One region of the Pectobacterium araliae genome, then DNA from elsewhere that is predicted to be linked to it. Evidence: predicted binding sites of a transcription regulator. Region 1 holds the regulator's gene; the other holds the start of a gene.
The links. Region 1 encodes PurR, which represses purine synthesis genes. Its sites were predicted from a motif close to CANGCAAACGTTTGCNTG; they were not measured.
Positions count from the first base shown of each region.

Region 2: purH (bifunctional phosphoribosylaminoimidazolecarboxamide formyltransferase/IMP cyclohydrolase) is a predicted target of PurR. The motif match lies at 3,084-3,101, and genes of this name have one in related genera.

Region 1 is NZ_AP028908.1:2,569,714-2,578,504, reverse strand. It holds gene AACH44_RS11615 (MATE family efflux transporter) at 1-996, opposite strand, end outside; gene AACH44_RS11610 (riboflavin synthase subunit alpha) at 1,245-1,880, shown strand; gene AACH44_RS11605 (reverse transcriptase domain-containing protein) at 2,394-3,017, shown strand; gene AACH44_RS11600 (group II intron maturase-specific domain-containing protein) at 3,014-3,781, shown strand; gene purR (HTH-type transcriptional repressor PurR) at 3,903-4,928, opposite strand; gene AACH44_RS11590 (YnhF family membrane protein) at 5,306-5,395, shown strand; gene AACH44_RS11585 (C40 family peptidase) at 5,475-6,326, opposite strand; gene AACH44_RS11580 (Grx4 family monothiol glutaredoxin) at 6,665-7,015, shown strand; gene rnt (ribonuclease T) at 7,126-7,797, opposite strand; gene gloA (lactoylglutathione lyase) at 7,945-8,352, opposite strand; gene AACH44_RS11565 (DUF1289 domain-containing protein) at 8,642-8,791, shown strand, end outside.
Region 2 is NZ_AP028908.1:4,200,823-4,209,613, reverse strand. It holds gene purD (phosphoribosylamine--glycine ligase) at 48-1,334, opposite strand; gene purH (bifunctional phosphoribosylaminoimidazolecarboxamide formyltransferase/IMP cyclohydrolase) at 1,352-2,941, opposite strand; rRNA gene AACH44_RS19100 (16S ribosomal RNA) at 3,546-5,087, shown strand; tRNA gene AACH44_RS19095 (tRNA-Glu) at 5,228-5,303, shown strand; rRNA gene AACH44_RS19090 (23S ribosomal RNA) at 5,537-8,444, shown strand; rRNA gene rrf (5S ribosomal RNA) at 8,578-8,693, shown strand.

The DNA of each region.
Region 1 (8,791 bases):
GAAGATTGCTGTGCAGCAGGCTAACGCGACGCCAGCCATGATACCGGTGTGCGCGGCAATGCGGGCGTTTTCAACCGACCCTTCCCCTAAACGATGTCCGACGCGAATGGTCGTGGCGACGCCAACCGAAAGTGGAAGAACGAACATCAGTGAGCTGAAATTCAGGGCAATCTGATGACCAGCCACATCAACGACACCGAGCGGTAATACCAACAGCGCCACCACCGCAAACAGCGTAACTTCAAAAAACAGTGCTAGCGCGATGGGTAAACCGAGGCCAAACAGTCGTTTGAGCACGGTAAAATCCGGCCGGAATGCCGGGCGATGAAGGCGGATATCGCGTAGCCAGGAAGCGCGTCGGGTATAAAGCATCATCAGCAGCATCATGATCCAGTAAACCGAGGCGGTAGCCACACCACAGCCTACGCCGCCCAGTTCCGGCATGCCAAATTTACCGTGGATAAAGATATAGTTAATCGGGATATTGATTAACAGCCCAATGAACCCAATCATCATCCCGGGATAGGTTTTGGACAGCCCCTCACACTGGCAGCGTAATACCTGGTAGAACAGATAGCCGGGAACACCCCACAGTAATGCATGCAGATAACCGATGGCTTTTGCAGCCAGCTCTGGCGAATCGTCGCTCATCAGATTGATGGCATATTCACCCTGATACAGCACCAGCATTGTCAGCAGAGAAATAATAGCGGCCAGGAAAAAAGATTGTCGCACCTGATAAGAGATGCGATCGCGGCGGCCGGAACCGTTGAGCTGTGCGACAACGGGCGTTAACGCCAACAGCAGGCCGTGACCGAAAAGAATGGCGGGCAGCCAGATAGACGTCCCTACTGCGACGGCGGCCATATCGGTGGCGCTATAAGCACCGGCCATGATGGTGTCAACCACACCCATTGATGTTTGGGACACTTGCGCAATAATGACAGGAACAGCAAGCGCCGATAACTTACGCGCTTCTGTCAGATACTGTTGCACGGATACCTTCCTTGAATGACTTAATTTTGCTAGCGGGATGAAAAATCTGGATATGAAAAACGTCAAGAATAAAATGAGAGCATTATTGTAACGACTTAATAAAAGTAAACCAGCATGAAAGAGAATATATTCTTTTTGTTACGCTGCGGTTTCGATAGCGTTTGATGTCTGGCATTCCGGTTTGGTTTTCCGTGGAATATCGTGCACACTGCACAGCGTCATTTCTTTGTTTTTAAGAGGCAAACCGCATGTTTACCGGTATTGTTCAGGGCACCGCATCTGTGGTGTCAATTGAAGAAAAATCCAATTTTCGTACTCACGTTATTCAACTCCCCCCCGACCTACTGACAGGGCTTACGCTCGGTGCATCGGTGGCGCACAACGGCTGCTGCCTAACGGTGACAGCTATTGATGGCGATCGCGTCAGTTTTGATCTCATGAAAGAAACGCTGCGGCTAACGAATTTGGGTGATATTCATGAAGGCGATGTCGTGAATATTGAGCGAGCGGCAAAATTCGGTGATGAGATCGGTGGGCATGTGATGTCGGGTCACATTATGTGCACGGCGGAAGTGGTCAAGATTCAGGTATCAGAGAACAATCACCAGATTTGGTTCCGTCTGGCAGATGAAGCGCTGATGAAATACGTGCTGCATAAAGGTTTTGTCGGGATTGATGGCATCAGCCTGACGGTGGGTGAGGTGATCCGCGGGCGTTTCTGCGTGCATTTAATTCCAGAAACGTTGAATCGCACAACGCTGGGGCAAAAGCGTTTAGGGCATCGCATCAATATTGAAATTGATCCACAAACGCAGGCCGTGGTGGATACCGTCGAGCGTGTGTTAGCCAGTAAGCAGGCGAACGACCTCGGTAAAGAAGAGTAGTTCTGCATTCCCTCTTTTTGGTAAACCGGACGAGCAACATTGTCCGGTTTTTTATTTGTGCGCCGGGCATGGCGCGTAGCGCCTTGACGGGCGCTGTCCGTTGACTGTAGTGGTCAAGGGGCGACTTGGCGGTGAAAGTCCTCTACACACCCGGCAAGGGGAAGTGTTAGCCGAACGGCAAGGGTGCCCACCGCGAGGTGGGATCTGAAGGAAGCTGAAGGCAAAATGCTGGCCTGACGAACAGGAAGCAGTTTAGGCGGCACAGCGGGGTAAGGTGGCAAATATCATCAAAGCCCAATACTTGCACAGAACGCTGTGACGTAAAGCTGACAGGCATAAGCAGGAAGGTCGCGCGAATTACCCCGGGAGGGCTGCACGTTTGCTTCAGGGCTACCGAGCGTCGAGAGGCGACGGGATGAACGTGCAGCAGTCAGCCGAAGCCGTAGTAGTGCTGCATAACTGGCAGCATGAAGGGCTGAACATGATTAACCGTGATTAGGACACCGATACTCGATGGGAATTAATGAGGCACAAGCGCAGAGCACTGCGGCCAGCGGCAGAGGAGACGGACAGTATCCGTCAGTGCTGCATGAGGGTGCTGAAATCCCCACGGCGGTCGGTGGGCAAACGAAAGCGGAAATGCCGTTGACGATGGAAACGGTGATAACGAGAGAGAACCTGATGCTGGCCTATCAGCGCGTGGTGGAAAACAACGGCGCGGCAGGGGTAGATAACCTGAAAGTGACGGAGTTGAAGCCGTGGCTGAAACAGAACTGGGCGAGTATCAGGCAGGCATTGATTACGGGCGCCTACCAGCCGCAGGCGATACGCAGAGTGGATATCCCAAAGCCGGACGGCGGCGTGAGAACCCTGGGTATCCCGACGGTAGTGGACAGGCTTATCCAGCAGGCGATAGCACAACAACTCAGTCCGGTCGTGGAGCCGCACTTCTGCGAATCGAGTTACGGGTTCAGAAGTAACCGCAATGCGTGGCAGGCAGTGCAACAGGCACAGCGCTACATACAAAGCGGGAAACGCTGGGTGGTCGATCTGGATCTGGAAAAGTTCTTTGACCGGGTGGATCATGACATTTTGATGTCACGTCTGGCGAGGCTGTCAGGGATAAACGGCTGTTGAAACTGATACGTCGCTACCTTGAAGCGGAAATGACGAACGGGTGCGAGACAGAGAAGCGAGGTAAGGGAATGCCGCAGGGCGGACCGTTGTCGCCGCTACTGTCGAACATTCTGCTGGATGAACTGGATAAAGAACTGGAGCGTCGAGGTCACAGCTTCTGTCGCTATGCGGATGACTGCAACATTTACGTGAGCAGTCGCAAAGCAGGCGAGCATATCTTTAGGGCAATCAGGGTGTACCTGAGAGACATACTGAAGCTAAAGGTCAATGAGCAGAAGAGTGCGGTGGCGCGACCGTGGGAGCGTAAGTTCCTGGGATACAGCGTGACACGGCACAAACAGACCCGACTGAAGATCGCAGGGAGCAGTGTCGAGAGGCTGAAGGAGAAGATCCGTAGCCTGACGACAGGGCACGCGACGAAATCAGTGAAAGGCGTAATCAATGAACTCACACCGATACTGCGAGGCTGGATGAGCTACTTCAGATACACGGAAGTAAAAGGAGTTCTGGAGAAGATTGACGGCTGGGTCAGGCGTAAACTGCGCAGTCTACTGTGGCGGCAATGGAAACGAACGTATACGCGAGCCCGAATGCTAATGCGAGCGGGCTTGTGTGAAAAGCGAGCGTGGAGGTCGGCGAGTAACCAGCGAGGAGCGTGGTGGAACGCGGGGTCGAGTCACATGAATGATGCGATAAAGACGGCGCAGTTCAGACGACTCGGCTTGATATCACTAGTGGAGCAGCAACGGCAGTTCCAGAGTTAACATGAACCGCCGTATGCGGAACCGCACGTACGGTGGTGTGAGAGGACGGCGGGAGTAATCTCGCCTCCTACTCGATTAGCAGGCGGGAATAAGAACATCGGTCTATGTTGAGTCGCCGAGATTAGCGGCGATAATCGCGAAACGGACCGTCGGCAACCGAGCGACGTTCAATCAACGTCGGATGCACCTCAATGACGTGTGCATCTTCACGCTTGCTGGTAATCCGATCCAGCAACATAGAAAACGCGGATTGGCCCAGACGCTCTTTGGGCTGATGGATGGTGGTTAGTGCGGGCGTAAAGAAGCGCGCGTGGCGGACGTTGTCATAACCGATCACCGAAATATCTTGTGGCACACGTAACCCCAATTCGTCTGCCGCACAAATGGCTCCCATCGCCATGATATCGCCACCACAGAATACCGCGGTAGGTCGCTGCTTTTGCGCGAGAATCTGATGCATGGCTTTATAACCGGATTCCGGTTCAAAATCGCCCCGCACGACCCATTCATCGCGCACGGTAATGTCGGCTTCCTTCAAGGCTTTTAAAAAGCCAAGGTAGCGTCCGTTACCCGTGTTGCGCTCTTGTATTCCAGGGATAGCGCCAATATCCCGATGACCGCGTTCAATCAGGTAGCGGCCTGCCATATAACCGCCCTCAAAGGCGTTATCGATGATGGTATCGGTAAAATCGCTGTGCATTTGTCCCCAGTCCATGACGACCATAGGAATGCTGCGATAATCTTCCAACATGCCCAATAACTCTGGCGGGTACTCGGCACACATGACCAGCAGGCCGTCGACGCGTTTTTGCGCCAGCATCGAGAGATAAGCGCGCTGTTTGCCGATATCGTTATGAGAATTACACAGCACCAGCGTGTAGCCTTTGGCATAACAGCTGTTTTCGACCGCTTCAATGATCTCGGCGAAATAGGGCGCTTCGCTGGATGTAGCCAGCAAGCCGATAGATTTAGTGTGATTAACTTTAAGGCTACGGGCGACGGCGCTAGGCGAATAGTGCAATTCCTTGATTGCTGCCCTGACGGCTGCCTTAGTCTCTTCGGCGACGAAACGTGTTTTATTGATCACGTGCGATACGGTTGTGGTGGAAACGCCAGCACGTTTTGCCACATCTTTAATCGTTGCCATCTAAAAATGACTCCTGAACTTACCTGTTACAGACGTAAGTATATTGTTAATCGTTTGCCTACGTTTAAAGTTCTTCTTCTAAGCTAAAAAACAGGATTTCAGAAGGAGAATGCCGAATGTTATACCGAAGGGATCTGGCTTGACGTTTTTCGACTGGCACGCAGCGCTTTCATAAACAGCGGATTGTGTCCGATTTATCATGAAAGTGAAAGGGCTAATTTATACTATTAGTGATGCATGCGTCGGAGATTTTTCGTTAGAATTATGAAAGAATCGTAATAACCCTATTATTTGTCGCTTTATTGTCTCAGTGGGTTCGGCTGTAAATGATAGTGTCTTTTTTCAGATGAAATTTGTTTGCTAATAAGGAGTGGCCTATGGATACCGATTTGAAGATGTCTTTGCTGACAACGGTTGGCTCGTTGGCTGTGATCATCACGTTTAGTTTCATTGCGGTGTTGAACTAACCTTCAGTGTTTCTGCGCATTCAGACAGGGTTATTGCACAGAATCTGTCTGAATACGCTTCTGTTCGGCGTGCTATCGCTTAACGAATGGTCTGTGGCGTCACCACGCGACGCGCCCCTACATAATGCTCCTGCCAATAATCCTCACTTAGCTTGCTGATGCGAATATCTGAACCGGTACGCGGTGACTGGATAAATTTGCCTTCTCCCAGATAAACCCCGACGTGATCGGCGGCACCACGATTATTGATGCGGAAAAAGACCAGATCACCACTTTCCAGCTCACTTTTTTTAATCGGTGCGGCATCACGCAGATGGTACATCTCGTTCGCGGTACGTGGGATTGGGATCTTAACGACGTCTTTATAGGCGTAATAGACCAGTCCGCTACAGTCGAAACCGGTAAAAGGCGATGATCCGCCCCAGTGGTAAGGCTTACCGATCTGGCTCATCAGTTTATTCATTGCTGTCGTTTTGGCGTGTTGATAGCGTTTTTTATGCGCTGTGCTCAGCGCCATCCCCTTTTCTGTGGGCGCTGGATTTTTATCCACTTTTCCTTTGAGCGCGGTCTTCTTCAACTCGGTTTTGACTCTGGTCTGTGCGATTGTCTGCCTATCCTCTTCAGGCTTTAGCTTTTTAAGGTTTTTTTTCACTAGTGCAGGCGTGCTGCTTTGCGTCCGGGATAGCTTCTTTTCTACTGGTTTGTTAGCCGTACGGGGTTTGAATTTATTGCTGACGGTGGTCGGTTCTGGCTTTTTACTTTTGATTGGTGCTGGTGATTTAGCAGTACCCTTTGTTTGACGGTTTTTCTTATTCGTTTCTTCAACGACGCTTTTCTTCGGCGTAGAATGCGGGGTATGCGGCGCAGCCTGAACGATGTTCAGGGATAGGTTACTGAAAAATAATATAAAAAGAGTAATAAATAAGCGCATAATAAAAGTGACCGAACATAATCCTTAACTCGCTCAATCCGCACAGTATTCCTGAAAACGGCGTCATAAAAAAGTGGGCATGGTCGCTTTATTCATACAGAATAGTGAAAAAACGTTAATAGTTGTTTTTTCGTCTGATTTATCAGCGTTTTCTGGCGCTGATTTCATCAATGATGAATAATCGGCAGGAAAATAACCCTACAAAAAATGGCGTTTTTTTGTAGCTAGTGGCATCGGTACAATATCATTGAGTCAATGTCGCTGTCGTAACACTCTGACGGCGACTCATGGCTAGCGTTTGGACGTTAGCCATCCTATAGATTTAAGGAAGCAAGAAGATGACGACACCGACAATTGAAAAAATTCAGCGCCAAATTGCTGAAAACCCGATTCTGCTGTACATGAAAGGTTCCCCAAAATTGCCAAGCTGCGGTTTTTCTGCACAGACCGTCCAGGCATTGTCTTCATGTGGCGAACGTTTTGCTTATGTTGATATTTTACAGAACCCGGATATTCGTGCTGAGCTGCCGAAATACGCGAACTGGCCGACATTCCCACAGCTGTGGGTGGATGGCGAACTGGTTGGCGGCTGTGATATCGTAGTTGAAATGTTTCAGCGTGGCGAACTGCAACAGCTGATCAAAGAAACGGCTGATAAATACAAAGCGCAGCAGGCCGATCAAGAGTGATGTTTGCCCCACACATCATAACAATCTACATATTGTTATGATGTGAGCGTGAATATTCCCAGCGGGTGCCTTATGGCACCCGTTCTTTTACGACTAGCTTTCGTGTTTTCTTAGTCTTCGGTGGAAGTGTCTTCGAGAGAACGTTCTTCCAGCGCAAGCGGCCACCCTCCGAGACGTTTCCAGCGGTTAACCAACTCACAGAACAATAACGCAGTCTGGTTTGTGTCATACAGCGCGGAGTGCGCCTGGCTGGAATCAAACGCAATACCCGCGGTAATACAGGCTTTAGCCAGAACCGTTTGGCCTAAAACCAGTCCGCTAAGGGCGGCGGTATCGAAGGTAGCGAAAGGATGGAATGGGTTACGTTTCAGGCTACAACGCTCTGCCGCTGCTGCCATAAAGCTGTGATCGAAGGTGGCATTATGCGCCACGATAATCGCACGGTTACAGCCCTGATCTTTAATCCCTTTACGCACGACTTTGAAAATTTCGTGCAGCGCATCATATTCGCTCACCGCGCCGCGTAACGGATTGGTGGGGTCAATGCCATTAAACGCCAGTGCAGCAGGTTCCAGAATCGCGCCTTCGAATGGCTCAACATGAAAATGTAGCGTTTCATCTGGCTGTAACCAACCGTCTTGATCCATTTTTAATGTTACCGCCGCGACTTCCAGCAAGGCATCGGTTTTCGCATTAAATCCGGCAGTCTCAACATCAATCACTACGGGATAAAACCCACGAAAACGGCCGCTCAGGGCGTTCAGATCACTTTTATCAGCCATTTGTCTCTTAATTGTCAGCAAAACGCAGCGCGTATTATTACAAATTTTGGCCGGAGATGCAGCATGCTCGTTACCTTTCAACCGGTGGAGGTAGCAGAAGAAGGGGGGAGAACAGGTGCCGATGTAGCACCTGTAAAATGCGGGGGATTAGTGGCCGATGCCGTTACCGGCGTGGGCGTTTTCGATCAATTCGATTTTATAACCGTCTGGATCTTCGATGAATGCGATAACGGTGGTACCGCCTTTGACCGGCCCCGCTTCACGCGTCACATTACCGCCCGCTTTGCGGATACGCTCACAGGTTGCGGCAACATCGTCAACGCCCAATGCAATATGACCATAGGCGTTGCCCAAATCATAGCTGTCGACGCCCCAGTTGTAGGTCAGCTCGATAACGGCACCCTCGCTCTCCTCGGTATAACCGACGAAAGCCAGTGTGTATTGGTATTCGGTATTCTCGCTGGTGCGCAGTACGCGCATGCCCAGAATCTGGGTATAGAAATCAATAGAACGTTGTAAATCGCCAACACGCAGCATGGTATGAAGTAAACGCATAATGCCCTCGTTAAAAAAGTACAGCAAAAGGGAAGTATAGCGTTGTGGCTCTGGTGAGTCCAAGCTGTTGGAATGGTGCTAAAAATGCGACACGATGGTGGGGTTTGTGTTAAAACGTACTAACAGGAGGGATTAATGATGTAGTAAAGGGATTTTAGGCCGCCTGACGTATAAAAAAATCGTCAGTGATTACAATGGTTATCTAATTATTTTCATTGTGACGGTCTGTTTTGGCTTGCCAGCAGTAAAGAACAGGGCTTCAATAAATAGAGTTGTAGCGGGAGGTGGTGTGCCAGAGCAGCTTGAACTCTTTGTTGTCCCTAATCCATGTCGTGGTATTTGTCAGGCGGATGATGGCGGATATTGTCGCGGTTGCTTTCGCAGTCGTAACGAACGCTTTAGTTGGGGTCAAATGAGTGATGCTCAGAAACAGGATGTA
Region 2 (8,791 bases), 1.6 Mb from region 1:
CCGGGCTTCAGTATTGATCCGATAATCGTTTACCGAACTTTTTCTTATCAGGCTTGCTCGCGCTCAATGGCACGGTAGCCGATGTCTTTTCGGCAGAATACCCCTTGCCACTGAATACCTGCTGCTATTTCATAAGCGCGTTGTTGCGCTTCAGCCACGGTATTACCTAATGCAGTGACGCACAGTACGCGGCCACCGTTGGTGACGACATCAATGCCGTTCAACTTGGTGCCAGCGTGGAAGACTTTGCCATCTTCGGCATCCTGCTGTGGTAAACCGGAAATCACATCACCCGTATTGTAGTCAGCCGGGTAACCGCCTGCAGCCAATACCACACCCAGAGACGGACGTTCATCCCAGACTGAATCTTTCTGATCCAGCGTGCCGTCACAGGCTGCCAGACACAGCTCAACCAGATCGGAGCGCAGGCGCAGCATAATTGGTTGTGTTTCTGGATCGCCAAAGCGGCAGTTGAATTCGATCACTTTTGGCTGGCCATCGGCAGAAATCATCAGACCGGCATACAGGAAACCGACGTAGGTATTTCCCTCAGCGGCCATACCGTTAACGGTCGGCCAAATTACCTGATCCATCACCCGCTGGTGGATTTCATCAGTCACGACCGGAGCTGGCGAGTAAGCGCCCATGCCACCGGTATTCGGGCCAGTGTCTTTATCCCCGACGCGTTTATGATCCTGACTGGTTGCCATCGGCAGCACGTTCTTGCCATCCACCATAACGATGAAGCTGGCTTCTTCGCCATCAAGGAACTCTTCCACCACGATACGGTGTCCGGCATCGCCGAATGCATTCCCCGCTAGCATATCCTGAATGGCGTTTTCCGCTTCCTGCAACGTCATGGCGACAATCACGCCTTTGCCAGCGGCCAATCCGTCGGCCTTGATGACGATCGGTGCGCCTTTACTGCGTACATAGGCCAGCGCGGGTTCCACTTCGGTGAAGTTCTGGTATTCGGCTGTCGGGATGTTATGGCGTGCCAGGAAATCTTTAGTAAAGGCTTTAGAGCCTTCTAACTGTGCAGCGCCTTGCGTTGGACCAAAGATTTTTAGACCAGCGCTCTGAAACGCATCCACAACACCGATAACTAAGGGGGATTCTGGGCCAACGATGGTTAGATCGATGTGGTTTTCCTGCGCAAAAGCGACTAACGCTGGAATATCCGTTGCGGCGATATCGACGTTGGTCAGCGCAGGTTCAAGTGCGGTGCCCGCGTTTCCCGGAGCAACATAAACATGTTTCGCCAGCGGTGACTGTGCCGCTTTCCAGGCCAGCGCGTGTTCGCGTCCGCCATTACCAATTACTAAAATGTTCATTTCGGTCAGCTCCAGAATTAATGGCGGAAATGGCGCATGTCGGTAAAGATCATCGCAATGCCGTGTTCGTTGGCGGCGGCAATGACTTCATCATCACGAATAGACCCGCCCGGTTGGATCACGCAGGTAATGCCAACGGTAGCAGCGGCATCAATACCATCACGGAATGGGAAGAACGCATCAGATGCCATGGCGGAACCTTTTACTTCCAGCCCCTCATCGCTCGCTTTGATCCCGGCGATTTTCGCTGAGTAAACGCGGCTCATCTGGCCAGCACCTATCCCGATGGTCATATTGTCGCGTGCGTACACAATCGCATTGGATTTAACGAACTTAGCGACTTTCCAGCAGAAAAGGGCATCACGTAATTCCTGTTCGCTCGGCTGGCGCTCGGTTACGACACGCAGTTGAGATACATCAACCATGCCCAGATCGCGGTCCTGTACCAGCAAACCACCGTTGACGCGTTTGAAATCCAGAGCCGGAACGCGTTGCTGCCAGCTACCGCTGGTCAGGACACGGACGTTTTGTTTGGCCGCAGTAACCTTCAAAGCTGCTTCACTGGCAGATGGCGCAATAATGACTTCGACAAACTGACGGCTGATGATGGCCTGTGCCGTTTCTTCATCCAGCTCGCGGTTGAAAGCGATAATGCCGCCGAATGCAGATGTTGGATCGGTTTTATAGGCGCGTTCGTAGGCATCAAGAATGGAGCCACCAATCGCCACGCCACACGGATTCGCGTGTTTAACAATAACGCAGGCTGGTTCGGCAAATTCCTTCACACACTCCAGCGCTGCATCAGTATCGGCGATGTTGTTATAAGACAGCGCCTTGCCTTGTCGCTGTATAGAAGTCGCGACCGAGGCCTCGTGAATATTCTCTTCTATATAGAAGGCAGCTTGCTGATGGCTGTTCTCGCCGTAGCGCATGTCCTGCTTTTTGATGTAGTTCAGGTTCAACGTGCGCGGGAAGTGACCCGATGGTTTATCGGTATCACCGTGGTAAGGCGGAACCAGTGCACCAAAGTAGTTGGCAATCATACTGTCGTAAGCGGCAGTATGTTCGAATGCTTTAATGGCTAAATCGAAACGGGTTTCGTAGGTCAGTGAACCTTCGTTGGCGTCGATTTCATTAATGATGGCACTGTAGTCGCTGCTCTTGACTACGATAGCCACATCTTTATGGTTCTTGGCGGCGGAGCGGACCATCGTCGGGCCGCCGATATCGATATTCTCAACCGCATCTTCTAATGTGCAGTTCTCACGAGCGACGGTCTGAGCAAACGGATACAGATTCACTACGACGATATCAATCGGTTTGATGTCGTGCTGCGCCATGATCGCATCATCCCGATCGCGTCGTCCCAGAATGCCACCATGCACTTTCGGGTGCAGAGTCTTTACTCGCCCATCCATCATTTCCGGGAAACCCGTGTAGTCGGAGACTTCTGTCACCGCTAAGCCAGCATCAGCCAGCAAACGGGCGGTTCCACCAGTAGAAAGGAGCTCGACGCCACGTTGGGACAGAGCTTGAGCAAATTCGACAATACCTGCTTTGTCAGAAACGCTGAGCAGAGCGCGGCGAATTGGACGACGTTGTTGCATGATGATGTTATCCCCTGGATTTGGGTAGTCAGTAAAGAACGGTATGTGAATATCGTCTTTGTTAGAGCAATGATTGCGGAATAAAGAGAAATATTCAGTTAGCGTTCGCCAAAACGCGACGATTTTGAACGCGGTGAATTGTAGCGAAAACGTTTGCGTGATGCTCGTCAATTTTTGAGTTGAATGCTTTCTGTGGATAAGTTTGTGTAAAAGTAGGTATAAGGTGGGCTTTTGCTGTGGAATGCAGCAAACGGTCATTTTTCCTTAAAATACCTATTGCGGCAGGTTGAGAAGTCCCTATAATGCGCCTCCATCGACACGGCGCTGTGACTCACAACCGGGTCGATAAAGAAAGAGAAAGCGCTTTAAAATAAACGTTGACTCTGAAGGTGAAAAGCGTAATATACGCCACCTCGCGAAGCGGTTAAGGCTGCAACGCACTGCTCTTTAACAATATAATCAGACAATCTGTGTGGGCACTCACAAGACCGTATCTTAACGATATAAAAAGTCTTGAAGAGTGAACAACAGTGAAATTCATTACGAATAAACAGTTTTAATTCTTTGAGCATCGCTGACGAGTTCAGCAAATCAAACAAATCTTAAATTGAAGAGTTTGATCATGGCTCAGATTGAACGCTGGCGGCAGGCCTAACACATGCAAGTCGAGCGGTAGCACAGGGGAGCTTGCTCTCTGGGTGACGAGCGGCGGACGGGTGAGTAATGTCTGGGAAACTGCCTGATGGAGGGGGATAACTACTGGAAACGGTAGCTAATACCGCATAACGTCTTCGGACCAAAGAGGGGGACCTTCGGGCCTCTTGCCATCGGATGTGCCCAGATGGGATTAGCTGGTAGGTGAGGTAATGGCTCACCTAGGCGACGATCCCTAGCTGGTCTGAGAGGATGACCAGCCACACTGGAACTGAGACACGGTCCAGACTCCTACGGGAGGCAGCAGTGGGGAATATTGCACAATGGGCGCAAGCCTGATGCAGCCATGCCGCGTGTGTGAAGAAGGCCTTCGGGTTGTAAAGCACTTTCAGCGAGGAGGAAGGCGGTAAGGTTAATAACCTTACCGATTGACGTTACCCGCAGAAGAAGCACCGGCTAACTCCGTGCCAGCAGCCGCGGTAATACGGAGGGTGCAAGCGTTAATCGGAATGACTGGGCGTAAAGCGCACGCAGGCGGTCTGTTAAGTTGGATGTGAAATCCCCGGGCTTAACCTGGGAACTGCATTCAAAACTGACAGGCTAGAGTCTTGTAGAGGGGGGTAGAATTCCAGGTGTAGCGGTGAAATGCGTAGAGATCTGGAGGAATACCGGTGGCGAAGGCGGCCCCCTGGACAAAGACTGACGCTCAGGTGCGAAAGCGTGGGGAGCAAACAGGATTAGATACCCTGGTAGTCCACGCTGTAAACGATGTCGATTTGGAGGTTGTGCCCTTGAGGCGTGGCTTCCGGAGCTAACGCGTTAAATCGACCGCCTGGGGAGTACGGCCGCAAGGTTAAAACTCAAATGAATTGACGGGGGCCCGCACAAGCGGTGGAGCATGTGGTTTAATTCGATGCAACGCGAAGAACCTTACCTACTCTTGACATCCACAGAACTTAGCAGAGATGCTTTGGTGCCTTAGGGAACTGTGAGACAGGTGCTGCATGGCTGTCGTCAGCTCGTGTTGTGAAATGTTGGGTTAAGTCCCGCAACGAGCGCAACCCTTATCCTTTGTTGCCAGCGATTCGGTCGGGAACTCAAAGGAGACTGCCGGTGATAAACCGGAGGAAGGTGGGGATGACGTCAAGTCATCATGGCCCTTACGAGTAGGGCTACACACGTGCTACAATGGCGTATACAAAGAGAAGCGACCTCGCGAGAGCAAGCGGACCTCATAAAGTACGTCGTAGTCCGGATTGGAGTCTGCAACTCGACTCCATGAAGTCGGAATCGCTAGTAATCGTAGATCAGAATGCTACGGTGAATACGTTCCCGGGCCTTGTACACACCGCCCGTCACACCATGGGAGTGGGTTGCAAAAGAAGTAGGTAGCTTAACCTTCGGGAGGGCGCTTACCACTTTGTGATTCATGACTGGGGTGAAGTCGTAACAAGGTAACCGTAGGGGAACCTGCGGTTGGATCACCTCCTTACCAAAAAGATGTGCGTTGAGTGAAGTGCTCACACAGATTGTCTGATGAAAATACTGAGCAAGCGCACCTGTTGATGCGATGAGTGTAAACTCATGCTGACGCGAGAGTGCCGGGTTTATGATCCGGTACGGATTTTTCGTGTCCCCATCGTCTAGAGGCCTAGGACACTGCCCTTTCACGGCTGTAACAGGGGTTCGAATCCCCTTGGGGACGCCAATCCGATAATGAGTGAAAGACATTATCATGAATATCTTAAAGATGATTCTTCGGAGTCATGTTTACGATATTGCTCTTTAACAATCTGGAACAAGCTGAAAATTGAAACATGACAGCTGAATGAACATTGATACCTGCGGGTGTCAATGGTGAATCAGTCTGTCAATGAGTCTCTCAAATAATCGCAGCGCGATACGTGACTTTGATTACTCAAAGACACCTTCGGGTTGTGAGGTTAAGCGACTAAGCGTACACGGTGGATGCCTAGGCAGTCAGAGGCGATGAAGGGCGTGCTAATCTGCGATAAGCGTCGGTAAGCTGATATGAAGCGTAATACCCGACGATACCCGAATGGGGAAACCCAGTGTGTTTCGACACACTATCATTAACTGAATACATAGGTTAATGAGGCGAACCGGGGGAACTGAAACATCTCAGTACCCCGAGGAAAAGAAATCAACCGAGATTCCCCCAGTAGCGGCGAGCGAACGGGGAGGAGCCCAGAACCAGAATCAGTTTGTGTGTTAGTGGAAGCGTCTGGAAAGTCGCACAGTAAAGGGTGATAGTCCCGTACACAAAAATGCACAAGTTGTGAGTTCGATGAGTAGGGCGGGACACGTGACATCCTGTCTGAATATGGGGGGACCATCCTCCAAGGCTAAATACTCCTGACTGACCGATAGTGAACCAGTACCGTGAGGGAAAGGCGAAAAGAACCCCGGCGAGGGGAGTGAAATAGAACCTGAAACCGTGTACGTACAAGCAGTGGGAGCCTACTCGTTAGGTGACTGCGTACCTTTTGTATAATGGGTCAGCGACTTATATTCTGTAGCAAGGTTAACCGAATAGGGGAGCCGCAGGGAAACCGAGTCTTAACTGGGCGTTAAGTTGCAGGGTATAGACCCGAAACCCGGTGATCTAGCCATGGGCAGGTTGAAGGTTGGGTAACACTAACTGGAGGACCGAACCGACTAATGTTGAAAAATTAGCGGATGACTTGTGGCTGGGGGTGAAAGGCCAATCAAACCGGGAGATAGCTGGTTCTCCCCGAAAGCTATTTAGGTAGCGCCTCGTGAACTCATCTTCGGGGGTAGAGCACTGTTTCGGCTAGGGGGTCATCCCGACTTACCAACCCGATGCAAACTACGAATACCGAAGAATGTTATCACGGGAGACACACGGCGGGTGCTAACGTTCGTCGTGAAGAGGGAAACAACCCAGACCGCCAGCTAAGGTCCCAAAGTCATGGTTAAGTGGGAAACGATGTGGGAAGGCATAGACAGCCAGGATGTTGGCTTAGAAGCAGCCATCATTTAAAGAAAGCGTAATAGCTCACTGGTCGAGTCGGCCTGCGCGGAAGATGTAACGGGGCTAAACCATGCACCGAAGCTGCGGCAGCGACGCTTAGGCGTTGTTGGGTAGGGGAGCGTTCTGTAAGCCGTCGAAGGTGGCCTGTGAGGGCTGCTGGAGGTATCAGAAGTGCGAATGCTGACATAAGTAACGATAATGCGGGTGAAAAACCCGCACGCCGGAAGACCAAGGGTTCCTGTCCAACGTTAATCGGGGCAGGGTGAGTCGACCCCTAAGGCGAGGCTGAAAAGCGTAGTCGATGGGAAACAGGTTAATATTCCTGTACTGGGTGTTACTGCGAAGGGGGGACGGAGAAAGCTAGGTTATCCGGGCGACGGTTGTCCCGGTTTAAGCGTGAAGGTGGGTGACTTAGGTAAATCCGGGTCATCGTTAACACTGAGGCGTGATGACGAGTCACTACGGTGATGAAGTAACCAATGCTACGCTTCCAGGAAAAGCCTCTAAGCTCCAGGTAACATCAAATCGTACCCCAAACCGACACAGGTGGTCAGGTAGAGAATACTCAGGCGCTTGAGAGAACTCGGGTGAAGGAACTAGGCAAAATGGTGCCGTAACTTCGGGAGAAGGCACGCTGGCGCGTAGGTGAAGTCCCTTGCGGATGGAGCTGAAGCCAGTCGCAGATACCAGCTGGCTGCAACTGTTTAATAAAAACACAGCACTGTGCAAACACGAAAGTGGACGTATACGGTGTGACGCCTGCCCGGTGCCGGAAGGTTAATTGATGGGGTCAGCCGCAAGGCGAAGCTCTTGATCGAAGCCCCGGTAAACGGCGGCCGTAACTATAACGGTCCTAAGGTAGCGAAATTCCTTGTCGGGTAAGTTCCGACCTGCACGAATGGCGTAATGATGGCCAGGCTGTCTCCACCCGAGACTCAGTGAAATTGAACTCGCTGTGAAGATGCAGTGTACCCGCGGCAAGACGGAAAGACCCCGTGAACCTTTACTATAGCTTGACACTGAACCTTGAGCCTTGATGTGTAGGATAGGTGGGAGGCTTTGAAGTGTGGACGCCAGTCTGCATGGAGCCGACCTTGAAATACCACCCTTTAATGTTTGATGTTCTAACGTGGGCCCCTAATCGGGGTTGCGGACAGTGTCTGGTGGGTAGTTTGACTGGGGCGGTCTCCTCCCAAAGCGTAACGGAGGAGCACGAAGGTTAGCTAATCCTGGTCGGACATCAGGAGGTTAGTGCAAAGGCATAAGCTAGCTTGACTGCGAGAGTGACAGCTCGAGCAGGTGCGAAAGCAGGTCTTAGTGATCCGGTGGTTCTGAATGGAAGGGCCATCGCTCAACGGATAAAAGGTACTCCGGGGATAACAGGCTGATACCGCCCAAGAGTTCATATCGACGGCGGTGTTTGGCACCTCGATGTCGGCTCATCACATCCTGGGGCTGAAGTAGGTCCCAAGGGTATGGCTGTTCGCCATTTAAAGTGGTACGCGAGCTGGGTTTAGAACGTCGTGAGACAGTTCGGTCCCTATCTGCCGTGGGCGTTGGAAGATTGAGAGGGGTTGCTCCTAGTACGAGAGGACCGGAGTGAACGCACCACTGGTGTACGGGTTGTGATGCCAATTGCATTGCCCGGTAGCTAAGTGCGGAAGAGATAACCGCTGAAAGCATCTAAGCGGGAAACTTGCCTCGAGATGAGTCTTCCCTGGGCACTTGATGCCCCTGAAGGGCCGTTGAAGACGACGACGTAGATAGGCTGGGTGTGTAAGCGTAGCGATACGTTGAGCTAACCAGTACTAATGACCCGAGAGGCTTAACCTTACAACACCGAAGGTGTTTTGAGTGATGATGACTCATAGAGACATGTTTTGATATTTAGCTTGTTTTAGGATTGGTTCTGATGGTTGTGCGAGAGCGAGAGCGAAGCATAACGGTTGGAATGAAACAGAATTTGCCTGGCGGCGATAGCGCGGTGGTCCCACCTGACCCCATGCCGAACTCAGCAGTGAAACGCCGTAGCGCCGATGGTAGTGTGGGGTCTCCCCATGTGAGAGTAGGGAACTGCCAGGCATCAAACACGTGGAAAGCCCCTGTCGAAAGACAGGGGCTTTTTGCTATGCGTTGCGTTGAGAGATGGGCGATTCGTACCCAATATATTTGCTCGCTGT